2 regions of the Streptomyces venetus genome follow, and region 2 is predicted to be linked to the other one. Evidence: riboswitches for the same ligand, from Rfam matches in the RefSeq annotation. Region 2 holds a riboswitch; the other holds the start of a gene.

Region 1 (15,597 bases), on a different contig from region 2:
GCATCCTGTCGGGCGCCTCCGCGGTGCACGGCCCGGGCGTGAAACTCGTGGTGAACGACGCCAAGGAGGCCGACGGGGGCGGGGAGGGCGGCCCTCGGGAGACCACCGGGTTCTCCGACACCGGCCGGGTGCGTGACCGGGACATGCAGCGCGTGGTCAACGGGCTGTGGGAGTCGGGTGCCGAGGCCGTCTCCATCAACGGGCAGCGGCTGACGGCGCTGTCCGCGATCCGGGCCGCGGGTGACGCGATACTGGTCGACAACAAACCGCTGGTGCCGCCGTACACGGTGCTCGCGGTGGGGGACGGACAGCGGCTGAGCACGCGGTTCCAGAACAGCGCGGACGGGTTGTACCTGAACGCGCTCCAGGAGGGCTACGGCGTCAGGACGGCCATTTCGGTGGAGGACGACCTCCGGCTGCCCGCCGCACCGAGCGTGACCGTACGTACAGCACAGCCGAGCACTGAGAAGAACGAGAAGGGCACATCGTGATCGCCGTACTGGGCCTCGTCGTGGGAGTAGTGGCCGGCCTGTTGGTCCGGCCTGAGGTTCCGGCGGTGGTGGAGCCTTATCTGCCGATCGCTGTCGTAGCGGCGCTCGACGCCGTCTTCGGCGGCCTGCGGGCCATGCTCGACGGCATCTTCGACGACAAGGTGTTCGTCGTGTCGTTCCTGTCGAACGTGGTCGTGGCGGCGTTGATCGTGTTCCTGGGCGACAAGCTGGGCGTGGGTGCCCAGCTGTCCACCGGTGTGGTGGTCGTCCTCGGTATCCGGATCTTCTCCAACGCCGCGGCGATCCGCCGGCACGTTTTCCGGGCGTGAGGCCGATGAGCGAGCACGACGAGCACCGGGCCGAGGAGCAGGGCGGCACGCGCGCGGACCGGCGCGACGGGACGGGCGAGTCCAGGAACGGGCTGCGCAAGGAGCTGCCCGAGGAAGTGACCCCATCGGTGCCGGCCGCCCGGGCCACTCCGGAGCCCGATCCGGAACCCGAGCCGGAGCCGGAGGGGGTGCCGGAATCCGAACCGGAGACGTCCCCCGAGCCGCAGCTGACCGGCCGGCAGCGGTTGGTGAAGGGGCTGTGGCCGCCGCGGGTCAGCCGGGCCCAACTGATCGTGGCGTTGCTGCTGTTCGGCCTGGGTTTCGGGCTGGCCGTGCAGGTGGCCTCGAACAGCGACAGTGACAGCGCCCTGCGCGGTGCGCGCCAGGAGGATCTCGTCCGCATCCTCGATGAACTGGATGACCGCACTCAGCGTCTTGAGGACGAGAAGCAGGGTCTCGAGAAGCAGCGCGACGAGCTGGAGAACAGCTCCGACCAGGCCGAAGAGGCCCGCAGGCAGACGATCGAGAAGGAGCGGCAACTCGGCATCCTCGCGGGCACGGTGGCCGCGGAGGGTCCCGGCATCACGATGACCATCGAGGACACGAAGGGGACGGTCGAGGCGGACATGCTGCTCGACGGGGTCCAGGAGCTGCGCGCGGCGGGTGCCGAGGCGATTCAGGTCAACGGTGTGCGGGTCGTCGCGGGCACCTATCTGACGGACTCCGGCAAGGGTGTGGCCGTCGACGGGAACAAGATCAATGCTCCCTATCGTTTCAAGGTCATCGGCAAGTCGCAGGATCTCGAGCCGGCGCTCAACATCCCCGGAGGTGTGGTGCAGACTCTCGAGAAGGAACAGGCCACCGTCACCATCGAGCGGTCGACCAAGATCGTCGTGGACGCCTTGCGAGCAGCGAAGCGGCCTGACTACGCTCGGTCGTCCTCCCAGTGAACCGGGGGTGCATGGGCGGCGTCCGGCGAGGGCATGAGGTTGCGGGGGGTCGGCGCACCGAATGGGTGGTGCGTGGTGGAAACTGTCTGGTGCAGACGGACGTTGTCAGGATGTCCGGGTCGGCCAGAGTGTTCAGTCAGGGTTCGTCCTGCCCCACGGGCGGGTCTGTTTCGGTCAAGGGGAATCGCCCGTGAAGTTGTTTGCGAAGTTGTTCGGCAAGAGCGCGCGAGAGGGTAGCGACAACGCGACCGCTCGTCATCGTGCACAGCCTGACCAGGAAGGTCAGCGGCCGCTGTTCCGCGACCAGGTCGGTGGCCAGGGCGGCGACATCCCCGGAGGCCAGGGCGCGCCGTCGGTTGACCCTGCACAGCCCGGCGGCATAGGTTTCGGGCAACCGCGGCAGGAGGATCCGATGTCGGCCCTGGTGTGTACGAGGTGCGGTAACCGCAACGCGGAGAACAGCCGCTTCTGCTCCAACTGCGGTGCGCCGCTGCGAGCCGGAGCCGCCCCGGAGCGTCCGTCCGAGACGACGTCCACGATCTCCATCTCCGGTCTCGAGGCCTACGACAGCGAGGCCACCGGCCAGACGCCGATGCCGACGCTCTCTCCCGAGGCGCAGGCGGCCGTCGACGCGTTGCCGCTGGGTTCCGCGCTCCTGGTCGTGCGCCGCGGGCCGAACTCGGGCAGCCGCTTCCTGCTGGACGGCGACCTGACCACGGCCGGGCGTCACCCGCAGAGCGACATCTTCCTGGACGACGTGACGGTGTCCCGGCGGCACGTGGAGTTCCGCCGCGGACAGGACGGCTCGTTCACGGTGGCCGACGTGGGCAGCCTGAACGGCACGTACGTGAACCGCGAGCGGATCGACCAGGTCGCCGTGAACAACGGCGACGAGGTGCAGATCGGCAAGTACCGGCTGGTCTTCTACGCCAGCCAGCGGGGCTACTGACCCGGATTCCGTCCGGGGAGCCCCCCGAAGGTCCGTCCGTCAGGGAAGGTCCATGCTGCAAACACCGAGCGGCGGTGCCCGGCACGGCACCGCCGCCACGGACAGTGGGCTGATGAGCATCGGCACGGTGCTGAACGTGCTGCGTGACGAGTTTCCCGAAGTCACCATCTCCAAGATCCGTTTCCTGGAGTCGGAGGGGCTCATCGAGCCGCAGCGGACCCCGGCGGGGTATCGCAAGTTCAGCGCTCGCGACGTCGAGCGTCTCGGGCATGTCCTGCGGATGCAGCGGGACCACTACCTGCCTCTGAAGGTGATCCGCGAGCACCTGGACGCCATGGAGCGCGGTGAGGCGGTTCCGCTGCCCTCTCTGGGGCGGCAGCGGGACGGCGACGACTCCGCACCCGAGCCCTCCGAGGCACCCGCCGCGGCCAGGATCAGCCGTGAGGAGCTGCTCACCGCCGCCGGTGTCGACGAGCGGGAGCTCAGGGAGTGGCAGTCGTACGGGCTCGTCACCCCACTGGAGGACGGGGCGTACGAGGCGGAGGCGGCCACGGTGGCCGGGCTCGTCGCCGAGCTGGGGCGGTTCGGGATCGAGCCGCGGCACCTGCGGGTCATGAAGGCCGCCGCCGACCGTGAGGCCGGGCTCGTGGACCAGGTGGTGGCCCCGCTGAAGCGGCACCGGAACCCGCAGACCAGGGCCCATGCGGAGGCCCGTACCAAGGAGCTGGCGGGGCTCACGGTGAAGCTGCACGCCGCGCTGGTGCAGACGGCGCTCGGGGTGCGGCTGCCCTGATGTGTGCCGGTTGCACGAGGCCGGATCGGGCGCCCATTGCCTGCCCGACTACCCAAACGTCCCGAGCACGGCCTAGGGTTGCTGTGTGAACGAGCTCGATGTCGTAGGTGTCCGGGTGGAAATGCCCTCCAACCAACCGATCGTGCTGCTGCGTGAAGTGGGAGGCGACCGTTACCTCCCCATCTGGATCGGACCGGGTGAGGCGACGGCGATCGCCTTCGCCCAGCAGGGCATGGCTCCCGCGCGGCCGCTGACCCACGACCTGTTCAAGGACGTGCTGGAAGCCGTCGGTCAGGAGCTCACGGAAGTGCGCATCACGGACCTGCGTGAGGGTGTCTTCTACGCGGAGCTGGTCTTCGCCAGCGGCGTCGAGGTGAGCGCCCGCCCGTCCGACGCCATAGCGCTGGCCCTGCGTACCGGGACGCCGATCTACGGCAGCGACACGGTGCTCGACGACGCCGGTATCGCGATCCCGGACGAGCAGGAGGACGAGGTGGAGAAGTTCCGCGAGTTCCTCGACCAGATCTCCCCGGAAGACTTCGGCAGCAGCAGCCAGTGAGCTCCGCACGCCGGAGACAGCCGGACGGCGAGGAGCGGCGGCAGCCGGTGGGACATGTGGGCGGCCCGGTGGACGACAAGGTCCGCGTCAGGGCCGCCCGCCGCATGTCGGACGGGCGAAATGCCCGCATGTGCCGGCGGCGAGTGAGAGCGTCACACGGCCCGTCCCGAGGGCATTCGGCTAGCCTTTCCCCGCGGTGGGGCACGGGAAACCACTCTTAGGGTGATTATCACTCGGCGTGGCGAGTGTGGCGATCGTTGACGCACCCCTGGTGACTGCCTACCGTCGAGAAGGCAGGTCAAGGACGGAGGTCGGCGTGAGAAGCAGCGGCGACGGTACGGCTGGGGGCGGCCCCGAGCGCAGTCTCAGGGTGAGTGGTCCGTACGCTCCCCCCGGTTCTCGGCTCCGCGCGAGCGGGGGATATCCCCAGCCCGGTGACGCGGCCGATCACGCTCCGCAGCTCTCTACGGCCGTGCCGAGCAGCGGAGGGACGACGTCCATGGCGTCCGAGGCGTCCGAGCAGATCGGCTATCGCGGGCCCACGGCCTGTGCGGCCGCCGGTATCACCTACCGGCAGCTGGACTACTGGGCCAGAACCGGCCTCGTCGAGCCGAGTGTGCGCCCCGCCTACGGGTCGGGGACGCAGCGGCTGTACAGCTTCCGGGACGTCGTCGTCCTGAAGATCGTCAAGCGGTTCCTCGACACCGGGGTGTCGCTGCAGAACATCCGCACGGCCGTCCAGCACCTCAGGGAACGCGGTTTCAGCGACCTGGAGCGCCTGACGCTGATGAGTGACGGGGCGACGGTCTACGAGTGCAGCTCGCCGGACGAGGTGCATGCCCTGCTCCAAGGAGGCCAGGGTGTCTTCGGGATCGCCGTGGGCGTGGTGTGGCGGGACGTCGAGAGCGCACTGTCCCAGTTGCACGGGGAGCGGATCGACACCGGCGAGACCCTGGTGGGGACCAATCCGGCGGACGAACTGGCGCGGCGGCGGAACCGGGCGGTCTGAGCCGCTCGGGAGCGCGGTCAACGCTTGAGGCGGGACGTTTACGCACCCGTCGGCAAGCGCTTGCCCCACGGGCGGGTGATCCTCCGGGGCGTTGTCAGTGGCGTAGGGCAGCATCGGAGTTGTGAGAACCGCGCCCACGATCCTGCACCTCGACATGGATGCCTTCTTCGCCTCGGTGGAGCAGGCGTCCAAGCCGAGCCTGCGCGGGAAGGCCGTCGTGGTGGGCGGCCTCGGACCGCGGGGCGTGGTGGCCACGGCCTCGTACGAGGCCCGGGTCTTCGGGGTGCATTCCGCGATGCCCATGGCGCAGGCCCGGCGGCTCGCACCCCATGCCGCCTACCTCGTGCCGCGCTTCGGGTTCTACCGGGCGATCAGCGAGCGGGTGATGGAGCTGCTGCACGGGCTGTCGCCGCTCGTGGAGCCGCTGAGCCTGGACGAGGCTTTCGTGGACCTGGAGGCCGGGGGAGTGGCCTGGGACGAGCGGTCGGCGCGGCTGGCCGGGGTGCGGCTGCGCACGGACATCCGGACAGTCACCGGGCTCACGGGGTCGGTCGGCCTCGCCGCCTCGAAGATGCTGGCGAAGATCGCCTCGGAGCAGGCCAAGCCCGACGGGCTGGTGGTGATCGAGCCGGGGACCGAGCGGGCCATGCTCGGCCCCATGTCCGTGCGGACGCTGCCGGGAGTCGGCCCGGCGACCGGCGACCATCTGCGGCGGGCCGGGATCACCACGGTCGAGGAGATCGCCGAGGCGGGGGAGGACGAGCTGGTGCGGCTGCTGGGCAAGGCGCACGGGCACGGGCTCTACGCGATGGCGCTGGCGCGGGACGACCGGCCCGTGGTGGCGGAGCGGGAGGCGAAGTCGGTGTCGGTCGAGGACACCTACGACGTGGACATCCACGACCGGCTGCGTGTCGGTCTCGAGGTGCAGCGGCTCGCCGACCGCTGCGTGCGGCGGCTGCGGGAGGCCGGGCTGTCCGGGCGGACCATCGTGCTGAAGGTGCGCCGGTACGACTTCTCGACGCTGACCCGGTCCGAGACCCTGCGCGGGCCGACGGACGACCCCGGGGTGATACGGGAGGCGGCGGCCAGACTGCTGGACTCGGTCGACACGACGGGTGGTGTGCGGCTGCTCGGGGTGGGGGTCAGCGGGCTCGCCGACTACACGCAGGAGGACCTCTTCGCGCAGGCGGCGGGGGAGCGGGCGGACGCGGAGGGGCCCGTCGAGGAGCCCGCCACGGCGCCGGTCGAGGAGCGGCCGGCGCTCGCCGAGCGGCGCTGGCCCGCCGGGCACGACGTGCGGCACGCCGAGTTCGGGCACGGATGGGTGCAGGGCAGTGGACTGGGGCGGGTCACCGTGCGGTTCGAGACGCCCGACTCGAAGCCGGGGCGGGTGCGGACGCTCCGGACCGACGATCCGGAGCTGGAGCCGGCGGATCCGTTGCCGCTGGTGTTACCGAGACCGGAGGGGAGCCGAGGACCGGATGGTGGGGCGGGGGCCGTGGGGTCGCGGACCGTGGCCCCGTAGGGGGCCGTCGAGGGCGTCAGGTGGCCTTCTCGTCCTTGCCGGCCAGCTTGCCGAAGTCGTGGTCCGGGAGCGAGGGAGGGGCGGCCACGTCGAGGCCGTAGTGGTGGTAGAGCTGGAGTTCCTGCTCAGGGGAGAGATGGCGGCCCACGCCGAAGTCGGGGGCGTCCTTGATCAGGGCGCGGTCGAAGGGGACGTGGAGGGCGCCGTCGATCAGTTCACTGGGCTCGAGAGGGACGAAGGCGTCCCTGCTGAACAGGCCGGTCCGTATGGCCGCCCACTCCGGCTCCCCGGTGGCGTCGTCGAGGTACACCTCGTCGATCGTGCCGATCCTGGTTCCGTTGCGGTCGAACGCCTTGCGGCCGATCAGGTTGCGCGGATCGATCTCGGTTCGCACGGGCCCTCCACGTGGTCGCAACTCATCCGTAAACACTACAAAACGGCACAATGGGGAGTGTGGCCACTCGAAGGTTCGTGCGTAGACCTCGCTGGTAGGCTGGCAACGGCTGCTGACCCCGTGCGGGAGAGTCCTCCGGACATCATCGGAGGCGCCGAAGGAGCAAATCCTCCCCGGAATCTCTCAGGCACACGTACCGCACGGACGAGGTCACTCTGGAAAGCAGGGCGGGTGTCGACGGCTTCCGCTCTCACCGACGGTGAAAGCCGGAGGCCTTCGGGCGATCCGGTGAAGCTCTCAGGTTGAGATGACAGAGGGGGAGGCCGTCCGGGTACCCGCGCCGTGGTGCCCCTCGAAGGTCGTGTCAGACCAGGAGGCCTCCGCAAATGACCGCCCATCGCATTCCGCTCTCCGAGCTCGAAGAGGCAGTCCCCTTCGAGCAGCGCCACATCGGCCCCGACCACGAGGCCCGCGCCAAGATGCTCGCGCAGGTCGGCTACGGCTCGCTGGACGAGCTCACGGCCGCCGCGGTCCCGGCCGTGATCAAGAGCACCGAGGCGCTCGACCTGCCGGGTGCCCGCAGCGAGGCCGAGGTGATCGCCGAACTGCGCCTGCTCGCCGACCGCAACCAGGTCCTCGGCTCCATGATCGGGCTCGGGTACTACGGCACCTTCACGCCGCCGGTCGTCATGCGCAACGTCATGGAGAACCCGGCCTGGTACACGGCCTACACGCCGTACCAGCCGGAGATCTCGCAGGGGCGGCTCGAGGCACTGCTCAACTTCCAGACCATGGTCGCCGACCTCACCGGACTGCCGACCTCCGGCGCCTCCCTGCTCGACGAGGGCACCGCGGCCGCCGAGGCCATGGCGCTGTCGCGGCGTCTGGGCAAGAACAAGAAGGGCCTGTTCCTGGTCGACGCGGACGCGCTGCCGCAGACCGTCGCCGTGATCCAAACCCGGGCCGAGCCGACCGGCGTCGAGGTAGTCGTCGCCGACCTCACCGACGGCATCCCGGCCGAGATCGCCGAGCGTGAGATCAACGGCGTGCTGATCCAGTACCCGGGCGCCTCCGGGGCCGTACGGGACATCAAGCCGGTCGTCGACCAGGCGCACGAGCTCGGGGCGATCGTCACCGTCGCCGCCGACCTGCTCGCGCTGACGCTGCTGAAGTCCCCCGGTGAGCTCGGCGCGGACATCGCGGTCGGCACGACGCAGCGCTTCGGTGTGCCGATGGGCTTCGGCGGGCCGCACGCCGGCTACATGGCGGTGCGCGAGAAGATGGCGCGCAGCCTGCCCGGCCGGCTCGTCGGGGTGTCCGTGGACGCCGACGGGAACAAGGCCTACCGCCTCGCGCTCCAGACGCGCGAGCAGCACATCCGCCGCGAGAAGGCCACCAGCAACATCTGCACCGCGCAGGTCCTGCTCGCCGTGATGGCCGGTATGTACGCCGTCTACCACGGGCCGGAGGGCCTGAAGGGCATCGCGCGGCGCACCCACCGGTACGCCACGATCCTCGCCGCCGGGCTGGAGAACGGCGGGGCCGAGGTCGTGCACGGTGCCTACTTCGACACCGTGACGGTGCGTGTGCCGGGCAGGGCCGCCGACGTCGTGGCCGCCGCGCGGGAGAACGGGGTCAACCTGCGGCTGGTCGACGCCGACCACGTCTCGATCGCCTGCGACGAGACCACCACGCGCGCCCAGCTGCGTGCCGTATGGGGCGCCTTCGGCGTCGAAGGCGGCGTCGAGGCGCTGGACACGGCAACGGAGGAGGTGCTTCCGGAGGCTCTGCTGCGTACCGACGAGTACCTGACGCACCCCGTCTTCCACCAGCACCGCTCCGAGACGGCCATGCTGCGCTACCTGCGGCGGCTCGCCGACCGCGACTACGCGCTCGACCGCGGCATGATCCCGCTGGGCTCCTGCACCATGAAGCTCAACGCGACCACGGAGATGGAGCCGGTCACCTGGCCCGAGTTCGGGCAGCTGCACCCCTTCGCGCCCGCCGAGCAGGCCGCGGGCTACCTCACGCTCATCCATGAGCTGGAGGACCGTCTCGCCGAGGTCACCGGGTACGACAAGGTCTCCCTCCAGCCGAACGCCGGGTCCCAGGGCGAACTGGCCGGTCTGCTCGCCGTGCGCGGGTACCACCGGGCCAACGGGGACGAACAGCGCACCGTGTGCCTGATCCCCTCCTCCGCGCACGGCACCAACGCCGCGAGCGCGGTGATGGCGGGCATGAAGGTCGTCGTCGTGAAGACCGCCGAGGACGGCGAGATCGACGTCGAGGACCTGCGGGCGAAGATCGAGCAGCACCGGGACGAGCTGGCGGTGCTGATGATCACGTACCCGTCCACGCACGGCGTCTTCGAGGAGCACGTCTCCGAGATCTGTGCCCAGGTGCACGAGGCGGGCGGGCAGGTCTACGTCGACGGGGCCAACCTCAACGCGCTCGTGGGGCTCGCCAAGCCCGGCCACTTCGGCGGTGACGTCTCGCACCTGAACCTGCACAAGACCTTCTGCATCCCGCACGGCGGCGGCGGTCCCGGCGTCGGTCCGGTGGCGGTGCGGGAGCACCTCGCGCCGTACCTGCCGAACCACCCGCTACAGCCGGAGGCGGGCCCGGAGACGGGTGTCGGTCCGCTCTCCGCGGCGCCGTGGGGCTCCGCCGGCATCCTGCCCATCTCGTGGGCGTACGTCCGGCTCATGGGCGGTGAGGGGCTGAAGCGGGCCACCCAGGTGGCGGTGCTCAGCGCCAACTACGTCGCCAAGCGGCTGGAGCCGCACTACCCGGTGCTGTACACCGGCCCCGGCGGCCTCGTCGCGCACGAGTGCATCATCGACCTGCGGCCGCTGACCAAGGCGACCGGAGTGAGTGTCGACGACGTCGCCAAGCGGCTGATCGACTACGGCTTCCACGCGCCGACGATGTCGTTCCCGGTGGCCGGGACGCTGATGATCGAACCGACCGAGTCGGAGGACCTGGCCGAGCTGGACCGGTTCTGCGAGGCGATGATCGCCATCCGCGCGGAGATCGAGAAGGTCGGTTCCGGCGAGTGGCCCACGGACGACAACCCGCTGCGCGGCGCCCCGCACACCGCCGGCACGCTGGCCGGGGACTGGGAGCACACCTACAGCCGTGAGGACGCAGTCTTCCCGGCCGGGGTCTCCCCCGCCGACAAGTACTGGCCGCCGGTGCGCCGCATCGACCAGGCCTTCGGCGACCGGAACCTGGTCTGCTCCTGCCCGCCGCTGGACGCGTACGAGGACTGACCGGCCGACCCGTCAGGGGGAGGGGCTCCGCTGCCGGCGGGGCCCCTCCCGCCGTTCACCGGCTCACTCGGCGGCCAGTGACACCTCGGTCGACTTGATCAGGGCGACGACGGGGGCGCCGGCCGCGAGGGCGAGGTCGTCGGCGGCGTCCCTGGTGATCGCGGCCGTCAGTTGGCCGCCCTCGACGGTGATCCGGACGGTGGCCATGGCCTCGCCGGTCGCGACGGCCGTGACCGTGCCGGGGAGCCGGTTGCGGATGGACAGGCCCTCTACGGGGGTGGTGGCCAGCGCGACCTCCGTCGACTTCACCAGGGCGCGCACGGAGCTGCCCGTGGTGAGACCGAGGTCGTCCGCGGCCTCGCGGGTGATCGCCGCGGTGAGGTGCTGGCCGCCGGCGAGGCGCACCTTGACCGTCGCCATGGCCTCGCCCGGCGTGACGGTGGTGACGGTGCCGGGGAGCTGGTTGCGGATGCTCAGGCTCATGGGTGCACGGTAGCCCGGCGAGCTCTTTATGCCGGGTACGTGTGCATCTGGGTGGCTCTTGATCGTCACCCACGAGGGACGCGGGGTTGGCCGTTGGGTATGTCGCGATATAGCGTTAGTCTTCAGGTGGTGGGCCGGGTGCCGTGCCCGGGGGAATCGGGGTGATGTGATGGCGGGGGAGATCGTGGGCACCGGTGGATCGCCGGAGCTGCGGGCCTCGCACGCGGACCGGGACCGGATCGTCGACGTGCTGCGCGTGGCCGCGGGCGACGGCCTGCTGACCATGGCGGAGCTGGACGAGCGGCTGGAGACCGCGCTGTCCGCCCGTACGCTGGGTGAGCTCACCGTGCTCACGGCGGATCTGCCGGAGGTGTCGAGCGGGCCCGGCGCGACGGCTCAGGAGGTCGTCCGGATCGAGCAGGAGGGGTCCAGGACCTGGCGTGGCGACGGCTGGGTGGTGCCGCGGCGTCTGGAGATCCGCTCCGCGTGGGGCGAGGTGACGCTCGACTTCACCGACGCGGTGATCACTCACGACAGCCTCGACATCCACCTCGACATGCGAGCCTGTGCCCTGAAGCTGGTGATCCGGCCGGGCGTCGTCGTCGACACGGACTCGCTGGTCACGAACTACTCCCAGATCAAGGCGCGGCGCGGTCGAGCGGCCGGCGCACCGGTCGTGCTGCGCGTGCGGATCAGCGGCGAGATCGAGTTCGGGCAGGTCGTGGTGCGGCCGGGCCGCAGGGGGTTCGGCAGGAGAGCGGCCAAGGGCTGAGTCCGCTCAGCCGACGTGCACCCTCGGCCTGTGCTTCCGGTCCGGTTCCGCCTCGCGCAGGACCTCGCGGGTCACCGGGGCCACCTCGCCCTGGCCGAACAGGAAGAAGCGCAGGAAGTTGGCGAAGGGGCCGCCCTCGGTCCACTCGAAGTAGATGTGCGGGGTGCGGCCGGTCGTGTCGCGGACGTGCAGGAGCAGCGCGGCCAGCGCGTTGGGGATCGAGGAGGACTCCAGGGTCAGCACGCGGTAGCGGTTGTGGAGCACCTCGCCGCGTACCGTCAGGCTTGCCTCGAACTCGGACGGGTCGGTGACCGTCACCTCGACGAAGACGAAGTCCTCCTGCTCGGAGAGATCGTTGTCGTTGCGTATCTGCTCGATCTTGTCGCGGTACTCGGCCTTGTCCCGTCGGTCGGGCTCGTTGGCGATGAACCGCATCCGGCGGCTGGCCATGTCCCGGACGAAACGTTCCGCCATGGGGTCCAGCGTCACGCTGGTCACGCGGAGCTCGAAGGCGCGGGCCAGCCGGGACAGCAGGGAGACCAGGATGATGCCGGCGATGAAGCAGGCGCCGATCTTCACGCCGTCCGGGCGCTCGATGACGTTCGCGACGGTGGTGTACAGGAACACCGCGGAGATGACCGCGAACGCGATGGTCCAGTTCCGCTGCCGGGCCTTGCGGGCGGCGATGGTCACCGCGATCGCGGCGGAGCTGATGAGGACCAGCACACCGGTGGCGTAGGCGCCGCCCTGGGCGTTGACGTCGGCGTCGAAGATCCAGGTGACCAGGAAGGCGATCAGCGTGAAGACGATGACCATGGGCCGTACGGCGCGTGCCCAGTGCGGGGCCATGCCGTAGCGGGGCAGGTAGCGCGGCATCAGGTTGAGCAGCCCCGCCATCGCGGAGGCACCCGCGAACCACAGGATGGCGATCGTCGAGACGTCGTAGACGGTGCCGAAGCCGTTGCCGAGGTACTCGTGGGCCAGGTAGGCCAGCGCGCGTCCGTTGGCCGGGCCGCCCGGCTGGAACTCCTTCTCGGGAATCAGCAGGGTGGTGATGAAGCTGGTGGTGATCAGGAAGACGCTCATGATGAGAGCGGCCGTGGTGAGCAGCTTCCTGGTGTCGCGGATGCGGCCGGTCGGCCGCTCCTCCGTGTCGTCCGCGTCGCCCTTGACGTGCGGCATCACGGCCACGCCCGTCTCGAAGCCGGAGAGGCCCAGCGCCAGCTTCGGGAAGACGAGCAGGGCCACGCCGATCATGAGGAACACATTGCCGTGCTCGGCGGTGAGCGCGCTGGACCAGTCGGTGACCACATGACCGGCGGTGACGACGTGGTAGAGGCCGACGACCACCACGACCGCGTTCAGCGCGAGGTAGGCGCCCACCAGGGCGACCGCGACGCCGACCGCCTCCAGGAAGCCCTTGAGGAACACGGCGCCCAACAGGGCCACCAGGACGAGGGTGATCAGCATCTGCTTGTCGTGCAGGACACCGGTCAGATGCGGGTTCTCGACCAGGTGGGTGGAGGCGTCGGCGGCCGACAGGGTGATGGTGATGAGGAAGTCGGTGGCGGCGAAGCCCAGCAGGGTCAGCACGAACAACTTGCCCTGCCAGAAGGAGAGCAGCCGCTCCAGCATGGCGATCGAGCCCTCGCCGTGCGGGCTCTCCTCGGCGACCCTCCGGTACACCGGCAGGGCACCGGCCAGGGTGACGATCACCAGCACGATGGTCGCGATCGGTGACAGCAGCCCGGCGGCGAGCGCGGCGATGCCCGGCTGGTAGCCGAGCGTGGAGAAGTAGTCGACACCGGTCAGGCACATCACGCGCCACCAGGGCTGACCCTTGTGCGGGGCCTCGGGCTCGGCGTGGGGACCGGTGTGGCCGCCCGGCTTGCCCATGTCGGACAGGCCCTCCAGCATCCAGGCGCGCAGGCGGCTGGATGGGGCGGGCTCCGTACGGCTCGGCGGCGGGTGCTCGGTGGTGGCCATCGACGTGCTCCCGATGTGCGGTTCAGAGTGGTTCCGGCCATCCCTGGACGGCCTGATCAGCGTATGCGGAGCGTGATGCAGTGGCCTCTGAATGAGGGACCTCGGCGCGTCAAGCTTCCGTTAAGACTGCGCCCGGGTACCCCGGCCGACGGTGGTCAGGGGTGTGAAACGCGAGCTGAGGGTGTGTGGGGCGGCTGCCGGGCCGCCTGTTCGTGCGGCTGAGCGCCGATCGAGCTCGATCCTTTGTCGGTCCGGGGTGAACACCCTGTGTGATCAGCAGAGCACCCGGCCCGTAACGTTCGTCTGGCAAATCGAATGTTTCGCCCTGTGCCCCTGCCTTTATTGAACTGGAGATTTCCCCGCGCCGAGGGGTTGTCACCCTTTGGCCGCTGTCTCTAGGGTGCGGCAACGACGCAGCTTTCTGAATCTGATCCGAAACTTTCGAGGAGCGCATGATGGGCGACCCGGCACTGTCCCGCCGCGGCTTCCTGGCGGCCTCCGCCGCGGCCGGTCTGGGGATGACGGCACTGACCGCATGCGGCGGGGACTCGGACGGAGGGTCGTCGGGGACGACCACCATCGAGTGGTGGAACATCTCCACCACCGAGCCGACCAAGACCGTGTGGGCCGCCCTCGCCCGGAAGTTCGAGGCGCAGAACCCCAAGGTCAAGGTAAAGATCGTCCAGCTGGAGAACGACGCCTACAAGTCGAAGATGACGGCCCTGACCTCCTCCGGGAAGCTGCCCGACATCTTCCACACCTGGGGCGGTGGCGTACTGAAGCAGCAGGTCGAAGCCGGACTCGTCGAGGACCTCACCGACAGCACCAAGCCCTGGGCGGACGCCCTGCTGCCGGTCGCCAAGGAGCCGTATCTGATCGACGACAGGGCCTACGGTGTCCCGTTCGACATCGGCATGATCGGTTTCTGGTACAACAAGGCGCTCTTCAAGAAGGCCGGCATCAGCGCACCCCCGACCACCTGGAGCGGCTTCCTCGACGCTGTGCGGGGGCTGAAGTCCGCCGGCGTCACGCCCCTGGCACTGGCCGGCAAGGAGAAGTGGCCCGGCATGTACTACTGGGCCTACCTGGCGATGCGCACCGCCGGCGCCGAGGCTTTGCAGAAGGCCTACGACGCCAAGGACTTCACCGGCGCGCCCTTCGTCGAGGCGGGCGAGCACCTCGAGGAACTCGTCGGCCTCCAGCCGTTCCAGAAGGGCTTCCTCGGCGCCGCCTACTCCTCCCCGACCGGCCAGGCCGCCACGGTCGGCAACGGAAAGGCGGCCATGGAGCTCATGGGGCAGTGGGCGCCCGTGGTGCAGGCCGACGCGGGCAAGGGCCTGGGCAAGGACCTCGGGTTCTTCGCGTTCCCCGCGGTCGAGGGCGGCAAGGGCGCCATCACCGAGGTGTTCGGTGGCGGCGGCGGACACGCCCTGCGCCGGGGCGCGCCGCAGGAGGCCGTCGAGTTCCTGCGGTTCTTCGCGTCCGAGGCCACCGACCTGGAGCTGGTCAAGAAGACCGGCGTGCTGCCCGTCGTCCCGGCAGCCGAGAGCGCCATCGCCGACCCCAACATCAAGGCCGTACAGGACCAGTTGAAGAAGGCCACGGGCTTCCAGCTCTACCTCGACCAGGCGTACGCGCCCGCCGTGGGCCAGGAGGTCAACGACAGCGTCGCCGCGCTCATCTCCGGTTCCAAGTCGCCGGAGCAGGTCGCCCAGTCGGTCACGAAGACCACGAAGGAAGAGCAGTAGCCGGCGATGACCTCCACGTTCCTGCCGGAGAAACGGACCGGCCCCGGCGTCGGCCTGCCGCCGCCGGCCGCTGACCGGGCCCGGGGGAGGGCCCGGCGTCGCGCGCTGAACTGGCTGACCGCGACCGGCTTCCAGCTGCCCGCCCTGGTGCTGTTCATGGGGCTCGTGCTGCTGCCGATGCTGTTCGCCCTGTATGCCGCGTTCTTCCGCTGGGGTGGCTTCGGCATGCCCTCCGACTACATCGGCGGCGAGAACTTCACCCGGCTCTTCCAGGACGAGGTCTTCCTGGGCGATCTGTGGCGCTGTCTGGTCCTGGTCGTGCTGTCGCTCGCGCTCC
Region 2 (15,597 bases):
TCGGCCGCAACCAGGTCTCCGTCGTCGACGCCAAGAAGCTCACGATGAAGGTCATGCGCGACGGCAAGACCATCAAGACCATCCCGGTCACCACCGGCCAGCCCGGCATGGAGACCTGGAACGGCCAGATGGTCATCAGCGAGATGCTCACGGTCACCCGGATGAACGGCGAGACGGTCGGCTACGGCGGCGAGTACGACATCAAGGACGTCCCGCACGCCGTGCGCCTGACCACCTCCGGCACCTTCCTGCACGGCAACTACTGGGCGGGCGGCGCCTTCGGCAACTACAACGCCAGCCACGGCTGCATCGGCCTGCGCGACGTGCGCGGCGGCTGGGACAAGAAGGTGCCGGCCGCGTGGTTCTTCAACCACTCGATGGTCGGCGACGTGGTGGTCGTCAAGAACTCCGAGGACCGGATCGTCGACCCGGACAACGGGCTCAACGGCTGGAACATGGCGTGGGAGAAGTGGAAGAAGTGACCCCGGCCTGACGGCGAGGGCCCCGGTGTGACGGACCGCACCGGGGCCCTCGCCGTTAGCCCCCGTTAACCTGCTCCCTATGACCGTCTCTCTCGAAGTCGCTGAAGGTGTCGGCACGCTGCGCCTGGACCGTCCGCCCATGAACGCGCTGGACATCGCCACGCAGGACCGGCTGAAGGAACTCGCCGAGGAGGCCGCGCGCCGGGAGGACGTGCGGGCCGTGGTGGTCTACGGCGGGGAGAAGGTGTTCGCGGCCGGCGCGGACATCAAGGAGATGCAGGCGATGGACCACACCGCGATGGTCCTGCGCGCCCGCGCGCTGCAGGACTCGTTCACGGCGGTGGCCCGGATCCCCAAGCCGGTCGTCGCGGCCGTGACGGGCTACGCGCTCGGCGGCGGCTGCGAGCTCGCGCTCTGCGCGGACTACCGGATCGCCGGCGAGAACGCCAAGCTCGGTCAGCCGGAGATCCTGCTCGGCCTGATCCCCGGCGCGGGCGGCACCCAGCGCCTGGCCCGGCTCGTCGGCCCCTCCAAGGCCAAGGACCTCATCTTCACCGGCCGGATGGTGAAGGCGGACGAGGCGCGGGAGATCGGCCTGGTGGACCGGGTCGTGCCCGCGGAGGAGGTGTACACGCAGGCGCACGCCTGGGCCGCGAAGCTCGCGCAGGGCCCGGCACTCGCGCTGCGCGCCGCCAAGGAGGCGATCGACGCGGGCCTGGAGACGGACATCGAGACGGGCCTGACGATCGAACGGAACTGGTTCGCAGGTCTGTTCGCCACCGAGGACCGCGAGCGCGGGATGCGCAGCTTCGTGGAGGAAGGGCCGGGCAAGGCGAAATTCCTCTGAACCCGCCTCCGGGGTCTTGCAATTGACACCGTGTCTGGTCCGGGTCCCTCGATGGGACGGTTTATGACAGCCTTAAGGCAGCCTTAAGCGTGTCCGGCCGGGACGGCTCGGCCCATGCTCCGGTACGAGCCGTCGCCGCAGGTCGGGCCCCCTGTGGGCGGCTCCGAAGTGCCGTCGGCATATGTCATCGGATCGCCGGGTGACGACCCGTTTCCGGTGGTGTATTCCCCGGGAACGGCCCCCAAAGGCATCCCGGACGGCCATGATGGGGGGCATGGCGGGGCTGGAGGGTATGGGACAGCCGCGGGGACACGCACATGCGGCCGCGGCGCGCTGGTCGCCGACCGTCGAGGACGAACACGCGCTGAAGGCGCTGGAGTTGTACGGCAATCCGGCGGAGGCAGAGGTTCCACTGCCGTCCCGCCCCGAGTCCGCCGCCACCGCCAGACGGCTGACCCAGGTCGTGATCCTCCGTCACTGGGGCCTCACCCCCAAGACCACGGAGGACGCGGTCCTGCTCGTCTCCGAACTCGTCGGCAACGCCGTACGCCACACCGGTGCCCGTGTCTTCGGACTGCGCCTGCACCGGCGCCGCGGCTGGATCCGCGTCGAGGTCCGCGACCCCTCCCGGGGGCTGCCGTGCCTGATGCCGGTCCAGGAGATGGACATCAGCGGCCGCGGCCTGTTCCTCGTCGACAAGCTGGCGGACCGCTGGGGGGTCGATCTGCTGCCCCGCGGCAAGACCACCTGGTTCGAGATGCGGGTCGCCGACCGCTGAGGAACGCCTCCGGACCCGGCGCCCGAACGGCGGTACGGCCGGTGGCAGGTCACTCGGCCGCCGGACAGGGGAATCACCGGTTTCCAGGTGGAGCGCACCTTAAATGGTCGAATGCGCCGCCACCTCGTCACAAGCACCCTCGCCGCGGGTGCCGCCCTCGCCGTACTCGCCGCCTGTGGTGCCGAGGGCGGGCACCGGACCTCCCAGGCACACGGCACCAAGGCCGCCGTGCCCGCACCGCCCGAGAAGAAGCCCGTCCGGGGACTGCCGGGCATGCCGCCGGTCCTCGACCCCGAGGACGTGTACGCGGCCGACCGCCCGAACAAGCTGTCGCCCGTGGTCAAGGACTTCCCCTCCCGGGTCTACGTCCCCAACACCGAGTCCGACACCGTCTCGGTCATCGACCCGAAGACGTACGAGATCGTCGAGACGATCAGCGTGGGCCGGCAGCCCCAGCACGTCGTCCCGTCCTGGGACCTGAAGACGCTGTGGGTCAACAACAACCGCGGTCACACCCTCACCCCGATCGACCCGAAGACCGGAAAGGCGGGGAAGGAGGTGGAGGTCCACGACCCGTACAACCTCTACTTCACGCCCAACGGCAGGTACGCCGTCGTCATGGCCTCCCTCGACCGCGAACTGGTCTTCCGCGACCCGCACACCATGGAGATCAAGAAGACCGTCCCGGTCTCCTGCTACGGCGTCAACCACGCCGACTTCTCCCTCGACGGGCGCTACTTCATCGTCTCCTGCGAGTTCAGCGGCGAACTGCTCAAGGTCGACACCGAGAAGATGGAGGTCGTCGGGCAGCAGCGGCTGCCGTTCGACGGTGCCATGCCGCAGGACGTCAAGGTCTCGCCCGACGGCAAGAAGTTCTACGTCGCCGACATGATGGCCCACGGCATGTGGGTCCTGGACGGCGACCGGTTCACCGAGCCCACGCTGCTGCCCACCGGCAAGGGCTGCCACGGCCTGTACGTCAGCCGCGACTCCCGCGAGATGTACGTGTCCAACCGCGGCGAGGGCACGATCTCCGTCTTCGACTTCACGCGGGGCGAGCTGACCAAGAAGTGGCAGCTGCCCGACGGCGGCAGCCCCGACATGGGCGGCGTCTCCGCCGACGGCAAGGTGCTGTGGCTGTCCGGCCGCTACGACGCCGAGGTGTACGCCATCGACACCCGCACCGGCAGGCAGCTCGCCCGCATCCCGGTCGGCAGCGGACCGCACGGCCTCGCGGTCTACCCACAGCCCGGCCGCTACTCGCTCGGCCACACCGGCATCTTCCGGTGAGTGTCGTACAGCCGCACCTCCGAGGCCACGGGCCGGTGGCCGGCCGCCTTCGCAGTGGGTCCGTCGACCGACGCGTTCCTTGAGTCTCCACCCACTGGAAGGCCCAGACTTCCAGACATGATCGACGACGGCACCGGACTGCTCACCATCGGCGAGCTGGCCCGGATCACCGGACTGACCGTGCGCACCATCCGGTACTGGTCCGACGAGGGCGCGCTGCCGCCGGTGGCCCGGTCCTCGGGCGGATACCGGCTGTACGACGCCGCGTCCGTGGCGCGCCTGGAGCTGATCCGGACGCTGCGCGAGCTCGGACTCGGGCTGGCGGACGTCCGGCGGGTGCTGGCCGGTGAGACGACGGTCGCCCGGGTCGCGGCCGCGCACGTGGTCGCGCTGGACGCGCAGATCCGGTCGCTGAAGGTGACCCGCGCGGTGCTGTCGACGGTCGCCCGACGTGGCTCCGGAGCGGAGGAGATGACGCTCGTGAACAGACTGGCACGGCTGTCGGCGGCCGAGCGGCGGCGCATCGTGGAGGAGTTCGTGGACGAGGTGTTCCACGGACTGGACACGGCGGACCCCGTGATCCGCGAACGCATGCGGAACACCGCCGCCGAGCTGCCCGAAGAGCCCACCCCCGAGCAGGTCGACGCCTGGCTGGAGCTGGCCGAGATGCTCCAGGACCCGGACTTCAGGGCCCAGATGCGCAAGGTCGCCGAGTTCAACGCGGCCGACCGTGGTCATGACACACCCGCCGGGACGTCCCTGTGGTTCTCCCGGCGGCTCGTGCAACTCGGTGCCGAGGCCCGCGAGCGCGGCATCGCCCCCGGCTCGCCGGAGGCGGATCAGGTGCTGCGCGAGCTGCTGGGCGACGCCGACCCCGCCACCGTGCTGGACCGGCTGCGGTCGCACGCCACCGACAGGGTGGCCCGCTACCGCGAGTTGCTGGCGATCGTGAAGGGCGCCGGGCCCGAGGCGGCGTACCGGGAAGAGTTCGCGTGGGTGGTCGCCGCGCTGGAGACCCGCGCGGGCGGTTAATCTGACCTGCGTCAGCAAGACGCGTCGGTACGGCGCAGAACACGAGAGTAGGGGCGGATCGGTGGCGGACATCGAGGAAGCACGCAAGCAGTTCGAGCGGATCGATACGGACGGTGACGGTTACATCACCGCTGCCGAGTTCAAGACCGCCCTGGCCCGGTCGGGCGACTGGAACGTCACCGAGTCGGTCGCCGAGGTCGTCATCAAGGCCCGCGACCTCGACGGCGACAAGAAGCTGAGCTTCGACGAGTTCTGGTCCTACCTGAACAAGTAGTCGCCGCCGCTCCGGCTCCGACGGCTCCTTGAGCGAAGGGGCCCGGCTCGTCCTGGGACGGACCGGGCCCCTCGCCATGCCCGGCGAGACGACCCTGGCGAAGGAGCTGGGCGTGGGCCGCCCGAGCTCCGGACCCTGACCGGCCTGCGCGCCGACGCCCCGACCCCCCTTCCCGCCTGCCCCGAAGGCGGAACAGCCGCCCGCCCCGGAGTCGGAATAGCCCACCCGCCCCGCAGGTTGACCGTGGACACCAGCCCTCCACGAGGCGCTGTTCATCTCTCCAGGGGCGAGGCGACGACATGAAGATCGGCATCATCGGAGCGGGCAACATCGGCGGCAACCTGACCCGGCGGCTCACCGCCCTCGGGCACGACGTGTCCGTCGCCAACTCCCGCGGGCCGCAGACACTTTCGGCCCTGGCCGAGGAGACGGGCGCGACGCCCGTGACGGTCGGGGAGGCGCCGCGGGGCGCCGAGATCGTGGTGATCACCATCCCGCTGAAGGCGGTCCCGGACCTTCCCTCCGGTCTCCTCGACCAGGCGGCGGACGACGTCGCGGTCATCGACACCGGCAACTACTACCCCCGGCAGCGCGACGGCAGGATCGCCGCGATCGAGGACGACGGCCTCACCGAGAGCCGCTGGACCGAACGGCAGATCGGCCACCCGGTCGTCAAGGCGTTCAACGGCACGTACGCCCAGGACATCCTGGACCGCCCGCTCCCGCCCGGCGCCCCCGACCGCATGGCCCTCCCGGTGGCCGGCGACGACGAGGCGGCCAAGCGCAAGGTGCGGGACCTGATCGACGCCCTCGGCTTCGACACCGTCGACGCGGGCGGCTTGGACGACTCCTGGCGCCAGCAGCCCGGCACCCCGGTCTACGGCCTGCGCGGCGGCGTCGGGGCGGTCACCAAGGCCCTGGCGGAGGCGTCCCCGGAGCGCACTGCGGAGTTCAGGGGCTAGCTCAGGCGTCCTCGGCCCACTCCCGCAGCGCCGCCTTGCTCGCGAAGTCGGCCACGTTCTTGTCGAGCGGGTCGTCGGTGTACTGGTGGAAGCGCCATCTCGCCTTGATACGGGGCTTGCCCGCACTGACGTAGTCGGCGATCCACAGTCCGTCGCCCGCATAGGAGGTCTCGTCGACCGTGAGCCAGTAGTGCCGGTTGCAGTAGAGCACCACCTGGTTGTTCGGCCGGAGGTCCTTCAGCTTGCGGATGAACCTGTCCTTCTCCGCGTTGCTCGCGTGCGTCCCGCTGCCGGTCGTCTCCCAGTCGACGGCGAGGATGTCGCCCGCGCGGTCCGGGGCCTTGCCGACGAAGTACTCGGCCTGGGCGGTGAGGTTGCCGGGCCACAGGAAGTGGTAGAAGCCGACGACCAGCCCGGCGTCCCGAGCCCGTTTCGTCTGGGCGGCCAGTTTCGGGTTCACGTAGGACCGCCCCTCGGTCGCCTTGACGAAGACGAAGGAGAGGCCGTCGGTGTCGTAGGAGGAGGACTGGTAGGCGCTCACGTCGATACCGCGCAGCATGGGACTCCCTGTGGTGCGGGTGGGGCTGAAGTTCCCTCGGTCCCGGGGTTGTTGTTATGCCCCGCGACGGCAGCCGTACGCCGGGCGCGAGGGGGCTCGCGACCCGGCGGTGGTGAACGCCGGTCGGTTTGACGGTCGGTTTCAGGAGGGGGAGTCGGCCGGAGCGCGGGCCGCGTCGTCGGCGGTGGCCTCCCGGTCGTCCAGGGAGACGTGCCTGGTCTCCTTGCCGAGCAGGAGCGCGATCAGCGTCAGCACCGCCATCGCCGAGAGGTAGACGCCGACCAGCCACGGCGAGCCGTCCCCGGTCTCCCACAGTGCCACGGCGATGAACGGTGCGACCGCCGCCCCGAGGATCGAGCTGACGTTGTAGGAGATGCCGGAGCCGGTGTAGCGCACGCTGGTCGGGAAGAGCTCGGGCAGGAGGGCGCCCATCGGCCCGAACGTCATGCCCATCAGGGTGAAGCCGAGCACGAGCCACAGCAGCACGCCGAGGGTGCCGAGTTCGATCAGCGGCACCCAGACCAGCCCGAAGACCATGATCGCGACGGTGATCCAGATCAGGGTGACACGCCGCCCGTATCGGTCCGCGAGGGGGCCGGAGACCAGGGTGAACGCGGCGAAGAACAGCACGCCGAAGATCATCATGAGCACGAACGTCGTGTAGTCGTACCCGAGCCCGGGCACGGCGGCGTCCTTCGCGGTGCGCCCGTAACTCAGCGAGAACGTGGTCATCAGGTAGAAGAGCACATAGGTCGCCAGCATGATGAAGGTGCCCAGGACCAGCTGCTTCCCGTGGCTGCGCACCACGGTGGCGAGCGGCAGCCGCCGCACCCCGCCGGACTCGCGGGTCCGGGCGAAGACCGCCGACTCGACGAGCCGGGAGCGCACCCACAGCCCGATCGCGACCATCACGGCGGAGAACAGGAACGGCACCCGCCAGCCCCAGCTGACGAAGGCCTCCGAGGGCTGCGAGGGGTCGGCGCCGGCCGCGGACGGCAGCAGCGCGCCCATGACCAGGAACAGGCCGTTGCCGATGATGAAACCGAGCGGGGCGCCCAGTTGCGGGAAGGTGCCGTACAGGGCGCGCTTGCCGCTGGGGGCGTTCTCGGTCGCGACCAGGGCGGCGCCGCTCCACTCGCCGCCGAGCGCGAAGCCCTGCGCGAGCCGCATCAGCACGAGCAGCGCGGTGGCCACCCAGCCGGCCTGGGCGTAGGTGGGCAGGACGCCGATGAGGAACGTGGCGATGCCCATGGTCAGGAGCGAGACGACGAGCGTCTTCTTGCGGCCGAGCCGGTCACCGAGGTGCCCGAAGACGACGGCGCCGATCGGACGGGCGACCATCGCGGCGCCGAACACCGCGAAGGACGACAGCAGCGCGGTGGTCGGGTCGCTGCTCGGGAAGAACAGCTGGGGGAAGACGAGCACCGCGGCGGTCGCGTAGATGTAGAAGTCGTAGAACTCGATCGTCGTGCCCATGAGGCTGGCGACGAGGACGCGGGACCGTGGGTTGACGGGCGTCGGGGCTGAACCAGGGGCTGGGGCGGGCATCGTCGGTCCTTCACGCGTGAAACATGGTCACTGCAACGATGTCAGCCATCTTGTTTTTCGGTATTGCCATCTCGCATCGCAAGACGACGCCCGGTGACCCGGTGCCCCGGCGCTCAGCACTCGATGATGTTCACCGCCAGCCCGCCCCGGGCCGTCTCCTTGTACTTGACCGACATGTCCGCGCCGGTGTCCTTCATCGTCTTGATGACCTTGTCCAGGGACACCTTGTGGGAGCCGTCGCCGCGCATCGCCATGCGTGCGGCGGTGACGGCCTTCACCGCGGCCATGCCGTTGCGTTCGATGCACGGGATCTGGACCAGGCCGCCGACCGGGTCGCAGGTGAGGCCGAGGTTGTGCTCCATGCCGATCTCCGCGGCGTTCTCGACCTGTTCCGGGGAGCCGCCGAGGACCTCGGCAAGCGCGCCCGCCGCCATCGAGCAGGCGGAGCCCACCTCGCCCTGGCAGCCGACCTCGGCGCCGGAGATGGAGGCGTTCTCCTTGAACAGCATGCCGATCGCGCCCGCGGCGAGCAGGAAGCGGACCACGCCCTCCTCGTCGGCGCCGGGCACGAAGTTGACGTAGTAGTGGAGGACCGCCGGGATGATGCCGGCCGCGCCGTTCGTCGGGGCGGTGACGACCCGGCCGCCGGCCGCGTTCTCCTCGTTCACCGCCATCGCGTAGAGGGTGATCCACTCCATGGCGAGGGCCTTCGGGTCGCCCTCGGAGCGCAGCTTGCGCGCGGTGTTCGCGGCGCGGCGGCGGACCTTCAGGCCGCCGGGCAGGATGCCCTCCTGGGACAGGCCGCGCGCCACGCAGTCCCGCATCACCTGCCAGATCTCCAGCAGGCCCTCGCGGATCTCCTCCTCGGTGCGCCAGGCGCGCTCGTTCTCCAGCATCAGCGCCGAGATGGACAGGCCCGTCTCCTCGGCCATGCGCAGCAGCTCGTCGCCGGTGCGGAAGGGGTACTTCAGCACGGTGTCGTCGAGCTTGATGCGGTCCGCGCCGACCGCGTCCTCGTCGACGACGAAGCCACCGCCGACCGAGTAGTACGTCTTCGTCAGCAGCTCCGCGCCCGAGGCGTCGTACGCCCACAGGGTCATGCCGTTCGCGTGGTACGGCAGGGCCTTGCGGCGGTGCAGGACCATGTCGTCGTCGAAGGAGAACGCGATCTCGTGCTCGCCCAGCAGGTTCAGCCGGCCGTCCGCCTTGATCGTGCCCACCCGCTCGTCGGCCGTCTCCACGTCCACCGTGCGCGGCGAGTCGCCCTCCAGGCCGAGCAGCACCGCCTTCGGCGTGCCGTGGCCGTGGCCCGTGGCACCGAGCGAGCCGTACAGCTCGGCGCGCACCGAGGCCACCGAGTCCAGCAGCTTCTCGTTGCGCAGCCGCCGGGCGAACAGCCCGGCCGCCCGCATGGGGCCGACCGTGTGGGAGCTGGACGGGCCGACGCCGATCGAGAACAGGTCGAAGACCGAGATGGCCACGGGGGTACTCCTGACTACGGGGTGGTGCACAGGGGGTGGGCCGCCGCGCCCGCAGGTGGCGGCACGGCGACCCCGAGCGGTTCTCGTTACTTGTTCAGACCCGGGTACAGCGGGTGCTTGTCGGCCAGGGCCTTCACCCGGGCCTTGAGCGCCTCCGCGTCGTAGGACGGCTTCAGCGCCTCGGCGATGACGTCCGCGACCTCCGCGAAGTCCTCGGCCTCGAAGCCCCGGGTCGCCAGGGCCGGCGTGCCGATCCGCAGACCGGACGTCACCATCGGCGGACGCGGGTCGTTCGGGATCGCGTTGCGGTTGACGGTGATGCCCACCTCGTGGAGGCGGTCCTCGGCCTGCTGACCGTCCAGCTCCGAGTGGCGCAGGTCCACCAGGACCAGGTGGACGTCCGTGCCGCCGGACAGGACGTCCACACCGGCCGCCCGGGCGTCGTCCTTCACCAGACGCTCGGCCAGGATGCGGGCGCCCTCCAGCGTACGGCGCTGGCGCTCCTTGAAGTCCTCCGAGGCCGCGACCTTGAAGGCGACCGCCTTGGCCGCGATCACGTGCTCCAGCGGACCGCCCTGCTGACCGGGGAAGACAGCGGAGTTGATCTTCTTGGCCAGTTCGGCCGTGGAGAGGATCACACCGCCGCGCGGGCCGCCCAGCGTCTTGTGGGTCGTGGTGGTGACCACGTGCGCGTGCGGCACCGGGTTGGGGTGCAGCCCCGCCGCCACGAGACCGGCGAAGTGCGCCATGTCGACCATCAGGTACGCGCCGACCTCGTCCGCGATCCGGCGGAAGGCGGCGAAGTCCAGCTGCCGCGGGTACGCCGACCAGCCCGCGACGATCAGCTTCGGCCTGGACTCCTTGGCGAGCCGCTCCACCTCACCCATGTCGACCCGGCCGTCCTCGCCCACGTGGTAGGCGACGACGTCGTAGAGCTTGCCGGAGAAGTTGATCTTCATGCCGTGGGTCAGGTGCCCGCCGTGCGCGAGGTTCAGGCCCATGATGGTGTCGCCCGGCTTGAGCAGCGCGAACATCGCGGCGGCGTTGGCCTGGGCGCCCGAGTGCGGCTGGACGTTGGCGTGCTCGGCGCCGAACAGCTCCTTGACGCGGTCGATCGCGATCTGCTCGACCACGTCGACGTGCTCGCAGCCGCCGTAGTAGCGGCGGCCCGGGTAGCCCTCGGCGTACTTGTTGGTGAGGACCGAGCCCTGTGCCTCCATGACCGCGGCCGGAGCGAAGTTCTCCGAGGCGATCATCTCGAGCGTGGACTGCTGGCGGTGCAGCTCGGCGTCGACCGCGGCGGCCACGGCCGGGTCGAGCTCGTGCAGGGGTGTGTTCAGGACGGACATACGGCTACGACTCCTCAGCCGGCGGAGAACGCGGTGTACTCGTCGGCGGAGAGCAGGTCGCCCGGCTCGTCCGTGACGCGCACCTTGAACAGCCAGCCGCCCTCGAAGGGGGCCGAGTTCACCAGGGACGGGTCGTTGACGACGTCCTCGTTGACCTCGGTGACCTCGCCGGCGACCGGGGAGTACAGGTCGGAGACCGACTTGGTCGACTCCAGCTCGCCGCAGGTCTCGCCCGCGGACACCGTGTCACCGACCTCGGGGAGCTGGACGAAGACGACGTCGCCGAGGGCGTTCGCGGCGTGCTCCGTGATACCGACCGTCGAGACGCCGTCCTCGGCGGCCGACAGCCACTCGTGCTCCTTGCTGTAGCGCAGCTGCTGGGGGTTGCTCATGGCCTGAATTCTCCTGTACGCGCGGGAGTGCTGATGAAGGGAACCGCTGGTGAGCGGGAGGATGACGGGCCCGGGACCGCGGTGGCGGCCTACGGCCAGTGTCTACTTCTGCCGCTTGTAGAACGGCAGCGCCACGACCTCGTACGGCTCGTGACTGCCCCGGATGTCCACGGCCACACCGGGCGTGCCGGGAGCGGCGTGCCCGGCGTCGACGTAGGCCATCGCGATCGGCTTGCCGAGCGTGGGGGAGGGGGCGCCGGAGGTGACCTCGCCGATCACCTCGCCGCCGGCGACGACCGCGTACCCGGCGCGCGGGACCCGGCGGCCCTCGGCGACCAGGCCGACCAGGACGCGGGGCGGGTTCCGCTCGGCGCGGGAGGCGGCCTCTGCCAGCGCCTCGCGCCCGACGAAGTCGCCCTCCTTCTCGAACTTCACCACCCGGCCGAGCCCGGCGTCGAAGGGGGTGAGGGAGGTGCTGAGCTCGTGCCCGTAGAGCGGCATGCCCGCCTCCAGGCGCAGCGTGTCGCGGCAGGACAGCCCGCACGGGACCAGCCCGGCGCCCTCGCCTGCCTTGGTCAGGGCCTGCCACAGCTCGACCGCGTGCTCCGGCTTCACGAACAGTTCGAAGCCGTCCTCGCCGGTGTACCCGGTACGGGCGATCAGGGCCGGGACACCCGCGACCGTACCGGGCAGCCCGGCGTAGTACTTCAGGCCGTCGAGGTCGGCGTCGGTCAGGGACTTCAGGATCCCCGGCGACTCGGGGCCCTGTACGGCGATCAGGGCGTAGGCGTCCCGGTCGTCGCGCACCTCGGCGTCGAAGCCGGCGGAACGTTCCACCAGCGCGTCCAGGACCACCTGGGCGTTGGAGGCGTTGGCGACCACCATGTACTCGGTCTCGGCCAGCCGGTAGACGATCAGGTCGTCGAGGATGCCGCCGTCGGCCCGGCAGATCATGGTGTAGCGGGCGCGGCCGGGCTTGACGCCGCCGATGTTGCCGACCAGCGCGTGGTCGAGGAGGGCGGCGGCCTGCGGGCCGGTGACGGTGATCTCGCCCATGTGGGAGAGGTCGAAGAGCCCGGCCCTCGTGCGCACGGCGTTGTGCTCGTCACGCTCGGAGCCGTAGCGCAGGGGCATGTCCCAGCCGGCGAAGTCGGTCATCGTCGCGCCGAGCGAGCGATGCAGGGCATCGAGCGCGGTGTGACGGAGTTCTCCTGTACTGCTCACGGTCGGTGTCTCCCAGATGCATGACGGGCGAGGTCGTTCCTCCCCATCTGTCATCGGAACCTGAGAGGTTCGCCATGACCACACGGGGCACGGCTTGCACCTTGGGTGGAGCCGCCCGGTGGGCGACCCGCTTTTCAGATGTGCCTCGCCCGCGCGGTAACGGGGCCTGAGAGATTCAAGGGAGGGACTTGCTCCTTCGGCGCCCCAGCGTCAGCGGTGCTGGGAACTCTCCCGCGCGGATTCAAACGGCCGGTATGCAGTTGGCGGGCACATCATTGCACGCATCCTCGCGGGGTGGCAGGGGGAACACCCTGTAGCAGGGCTGTTGCAGGAAGAGGACTGAAACAAGAGGCATCGGGCATTACCTTCTCTTTACACTCGGCGGGGATGGGACTCCGTACCTGGCCCCAGGGGAGGACGATCACGGTGAACAGGACCACCGCGTACGCCACGACGTCGGGCATCGCGCTGCCCGAGCAGCCGGCCGCTCCGGCCCGGGCGGTCTGCGGCCCGCTGCCCGTGCCGGTCGTCCGCGATCTGCGCGACCGCTCCGGCCGCGGCCCGCAGGCGCTGCTGTTCGGCCCCCGCGACCTGGTCGTGGTCACGGGCCTGCCCGGCAGCGGCAAGTCCACGCTGATGCGGCGTACCGTGCCGGGCCGGCGCGTCGACTCCCAGGACACCCGCGACCGCTGGGAGGACCGCATGCCGCGCTTCCTGCCCTACGCGGTCTACCGGCCGCTCGTCCGCCTCGCCCACTACGCCGGGCTGCGCCGCGCCCTGCGCGCCGGTGAGGGCGTCGTGGTGCACGACTGCGGCACCCAGACCTGGGTCCGCCGCTGGCTGGCCCGCGAGGCCCGACGCCGGGGCGGCACCCTGCATCTCCTGCTCCTCGACGTCACACCGGAGCAGGCCCTGGCCGGTCAGCGCGACCGCGGTCGCGGCGTCTCGCGGTACGCCTTCCTGCGCCACCGCGCCGCGAGCACCCGCCTGCTGCGCTCGGTGGAACGCGGCGACCTCCCCGCGGGCTGCGGCTCGGCCATCCTCGCCGACCGCAACACGGCCAACACCCTGCACCACATCGGCTTCACCCACTGACCCCCACGGCCCGAGGCCCATACAACGCGCCTGCCGCCGTGGCACCGGGAGCCCGCGCAGCGTGGTTCGGCGCTGGTCGCGGCGTCGTGGGCCGCGGGGCGTCCGCGGGTTTGAGGCTTGGCGGCTTGGGTGTCGGGGTGTCGGTGTCCGTGGGTTGTGGTTCGGGGGCGGTCGTCCGGGGTCCGCCCGTGGCGTGGTCTCGGACCGGTCGCGTTCGCTCGTGCACTGTGGTTCGGCGCTGGTCGCGGCGTCGTGGGCCGCAGGGCGCCCGCAGGTTGAGGCTTGGCGGTTCGGGTGTCGGTGTCCGTGGGTTGTGGTTCGGGGGCGGGCGCCCGGGGCCCGTCTGTGGCGTGGCTTCGGACCGGTCGCGTTCGCTCGTGCACTGTGGTTCGGCGCTGGTCGCTGCGTCGTGAGTCGCAGGGCGCCCGCGGAAGCAGGGACGGCGGCTCGGGCGTCGGGCACCCGCGCCGTGCGGTTCGCGGCCGTCCGTGCACACCGGCGTGGCTTCGGACCGGTCGGGCTCGCCCGTGCAGCGGGGTTCGGGGTCGGTCACCCCGGAGTCCGGGCCTGCCCGGGCGGTGTGCTTCACCCGCTGGGCGTCTGCTGACCGCTCGCCGTGCGCGAGCCGCTAGCCTTCTTAGCCACAGCAGTGGTTTCAGGCAGGCGGTAGGCAGATGGACTTCCCGGCGGACTTCTCCGCGGACTTCCCGGCGCAGACGCAGACCCACCCGCACGGTGGATGGCCCGGCAACGAGCTGGAGGAGGTGCTCTCGGCCTCCCTCGGCGCCGGGCCGTCGGCCGCCGGGCGGGTCATCGAGGTGCTCGGCCGGAGTTTCGTCTGGATCCCGCTGCCCAGCGGCGGCGGCCCGAACAGCGGCCCCCTCGACCTGCCCGGCATCGAGATCGACGGCCAGGCGTTCGTGCCGGTGTTCAGCTCGGAGGAGCAGTTCCGCCAGGTCGTCGGCTCCCACATGTCGTACACCATCGCCCCCGCCGTGGAGTTCGCCCGCGGTCTGCCCCCGCACGCGGGGATAGCCGTCAACCCGGGTGGGGTGGTCGGCATCCCGCTCCCTCCGCCCGCCGTCGCCGACCTCTGCCGGGCCGGCCGGACCCCGCTGGACGGGCCCGCGAGCGGCGGCCGGGTCCGCCTCTTCGAACCCGACTGGCAGGACGACCCGGTGGACTTCCTCGCCGCCGCCTCCGCGGAGTTCGAGGCGACCGGCGTCGTCCTCACCGCCCGCCGCTGCCTCGCCGCGATCGAGACCGCCGACCCGGTGATGTTCGTGGGCGTCGAACTCTCCCAGTGGGAAGGCGACCTGCGGGCCCTCCCCCTGGAGGCCCTGACCCGTGCCGTCACCGTCGCCCCGGCCCCCTGGCCCGTCAACCTGGTGCTCCTGGACGTGGCGGAGGACCCCGTGGGTGACTGGATGCGCCACCGGGTCCGGCCCTTCTACCAGCGGTAGGGCGACGCCCCGGAGGGGCGCGGGAACCACACGCCGCTCGCACCCGCAGGGCGGCACCAAGCCCCGGGCTCCCGCGCGGGCTTAAGCTAGGTCACGGTCGAGGCGTTGGTACGAAGGGGCGGTAAAGGGTGAGCGCGAGCGGCACGGCCGCGGCCGGACAGGTCGAGCACATGCTGCGCCAGGTCACGCCCGGGCGCTACGACGCCTACGAGGCGCTCCTGCGCGCGCTGGCCACCCCGCACTCCGGCCAGATCTGGATGCTGCTGTGGCACGGCCAGGCCGGTTCGCCCGACGCCCAGTACGGCAACATGGAGGTCGACGGGCACGGTTACGCGCCCTGCGTCACCTCCGCCCAGGAGCTCTCGGCCAGCGGCTGGAACCGCTCGTACGAGGTGGTCGACGGAGTCGACGTCGCCCGCGCCCTCTACCCCGACCACTACGGCCTCTGGCTCAACCCGCACGCCCCGGGCGGCGGCGTCGGCATCCCCTGGCTCGACCTGCGCCGGATCGCCACGGGCCTGGACCGCCAGCCCGCCGGCCCCCTGCGGCTGTCCGAACCGGCCATCGAGATCCCGCAGTTCTACGCCCTGCTCGCACAGAACGCCCACCGCACCCCGGCCGTCCGCTCGCTGCGCCGCGCCTGGGTGCAGCCCGCGCTCGGGGCGCCGTACCTCGCCATCGGCCTGGATGTGTACGACACCTCGCCGCCGGCCGTGGACTCCGTGCGCGCGATGATGCAGCAGTCCCTCGGCGCCGTACCGGACGGCCTGCCCGTGTCGACCGTCGCGATGTCCGACGAGCACGACCCGGTCGCCATGTGG

Evidence for each region. Region 2 has a riboswitch for glycine ahead of gcvT (glycine cleavage system aminomethyltransferase GcvT). Riboswitches for the same ligand answer to the same signal wherever they lie in the genome.
Region 1: it holds a riboswitch for glycine, as region 2 does, so the genes downstream of both, gcvP (aminomethyl-transferring glycine dehydrogenase) here and gcvT (glycine cleavage system aminomethyltransferase GcvT) in region 2, are expected to answer to the same signal.

Annotation. Positions count from the first base shown of each region.
Region 1 is NZ_BAABET010000014.1:3,981-19,577, forward strand. Features, by position in the region: gene ABEA82_RS34870 (DUF881 domain-containing protein) at 1-491, shown strand, start outside; gene ABEA82_RS34875 (small basic family protein) at 488-820, shown strand; gene ABEA82_RS34880 (DUF881 domain-containing protein) at 826-1,770, shown strand; gene ABEA82_RS34885 (FHA domain-containing protein) at 1,832-2,719, shown strand; gene ftsR (transcriptional regulator FtsR) at 2,772-3,512, shown strand; gene ABEA82_RS34895 (bifunctional nuclease family protein) at 3,598-4,071, shown strand; gene ABEA82_RS34900 (MerR family transcriptional regulator) at 4,388-5,080, shown strand; gene ABEA82_RS34905 (DNA polymerase IV) at 5,202-6,605, shown strand; gene ABEA82_RS34910 (PRC-barrel domain-containing protein) at 6,622-6,999, opposite strand; glycine riboswitch at 7,113-7,208, shown strand; gene gcvP (aminomethyl-transferring glycine dehydrogenase) at 7,386-10,271, shown strand; gene ABEA82_RS34920 (TOBE domain-containing protein) at 10,335-10,754, opposite strand; gene ABEA82_RS34925 (DUF1707 SHOCT-like domain-containing protein) at 10,924-11,526, shown strand; gene ABEA82_RS34930 (APC family permease) at 11,533-13,512, opposite strand; gene ABEA82_RS34935 (extracellular solute-binding protein) at 13,968-15,260, shown strand; gene ABEA82_RS34940 (carbohydrate ABC transporter permease) at 15,267-15,597, shown strand, end outside.
Region 2 is NZ_BAABET010000011.1:20,110-35,706, forward strand. Features, by position in the region: gene ABEA82_RS30880 (L,D-transpeptidase) at 1-482, shown strand, start outside; gene ABEA82_RS30885 (enoyl-CoA hydratase/isomerase family protein) at 562-1,329, shown strand; gene ABEA82_RS30890 (ATP-binding protein) at 1,604-2,107, shown strand; gene ABEA82_RS30895 (YncE family protein) at 2,219-3,397, shown strand; gene ABEA82_RS30900 (MerR family transcriptional regulator) at 3,515-4,429, shown strand; gene ABEA82_RS30905 (EF-hand domain-containing protein) at 4,491-4,703, shown strand; gene ABEA82_RS30910 (NADPH-dependent F420 reductase) at 5,003-5,665, shown strand; gene ABEA82_RS30915 (glycoside hydrolase family 25 protein) at 5,667-6,224, opposite strand; gene ABEA82_RS30920 (MFS transporter) at 6,366-7,772, opposite strand; gene ABEA82_RS30925 (L-serine ammonia-lyase) at 7,886-9,253, opposite strand; gene glyA (serine hydroxymethyltransferase) at 9,340-10,602, opposite strand; gene gcvH (glycine cleavage system protein GcvH) at 10,617-10,994, opposite strand; gene gcvT (glycine cleavage system aminomethyltransferase GcvT) at 11,097-12,218, opposite strand; glycine riboswitch at 12,256-12,362, opposite strand; glycine riboswitch at 12,363-12,462, opposite strand; gene ABEA82_RS30945 (AAA family ATPase) at 12,645-13,313, shown strand; gene ABEA82_RS30950 (enhanced serine sensitivity protein SseB) at 13,988-14,776, shown strand; gene ABEA82_RS30955 (enhanced serine sensitivity protein SseB C-terminal domain-containing protein) at 14,905-15,597, shown strand, end outside.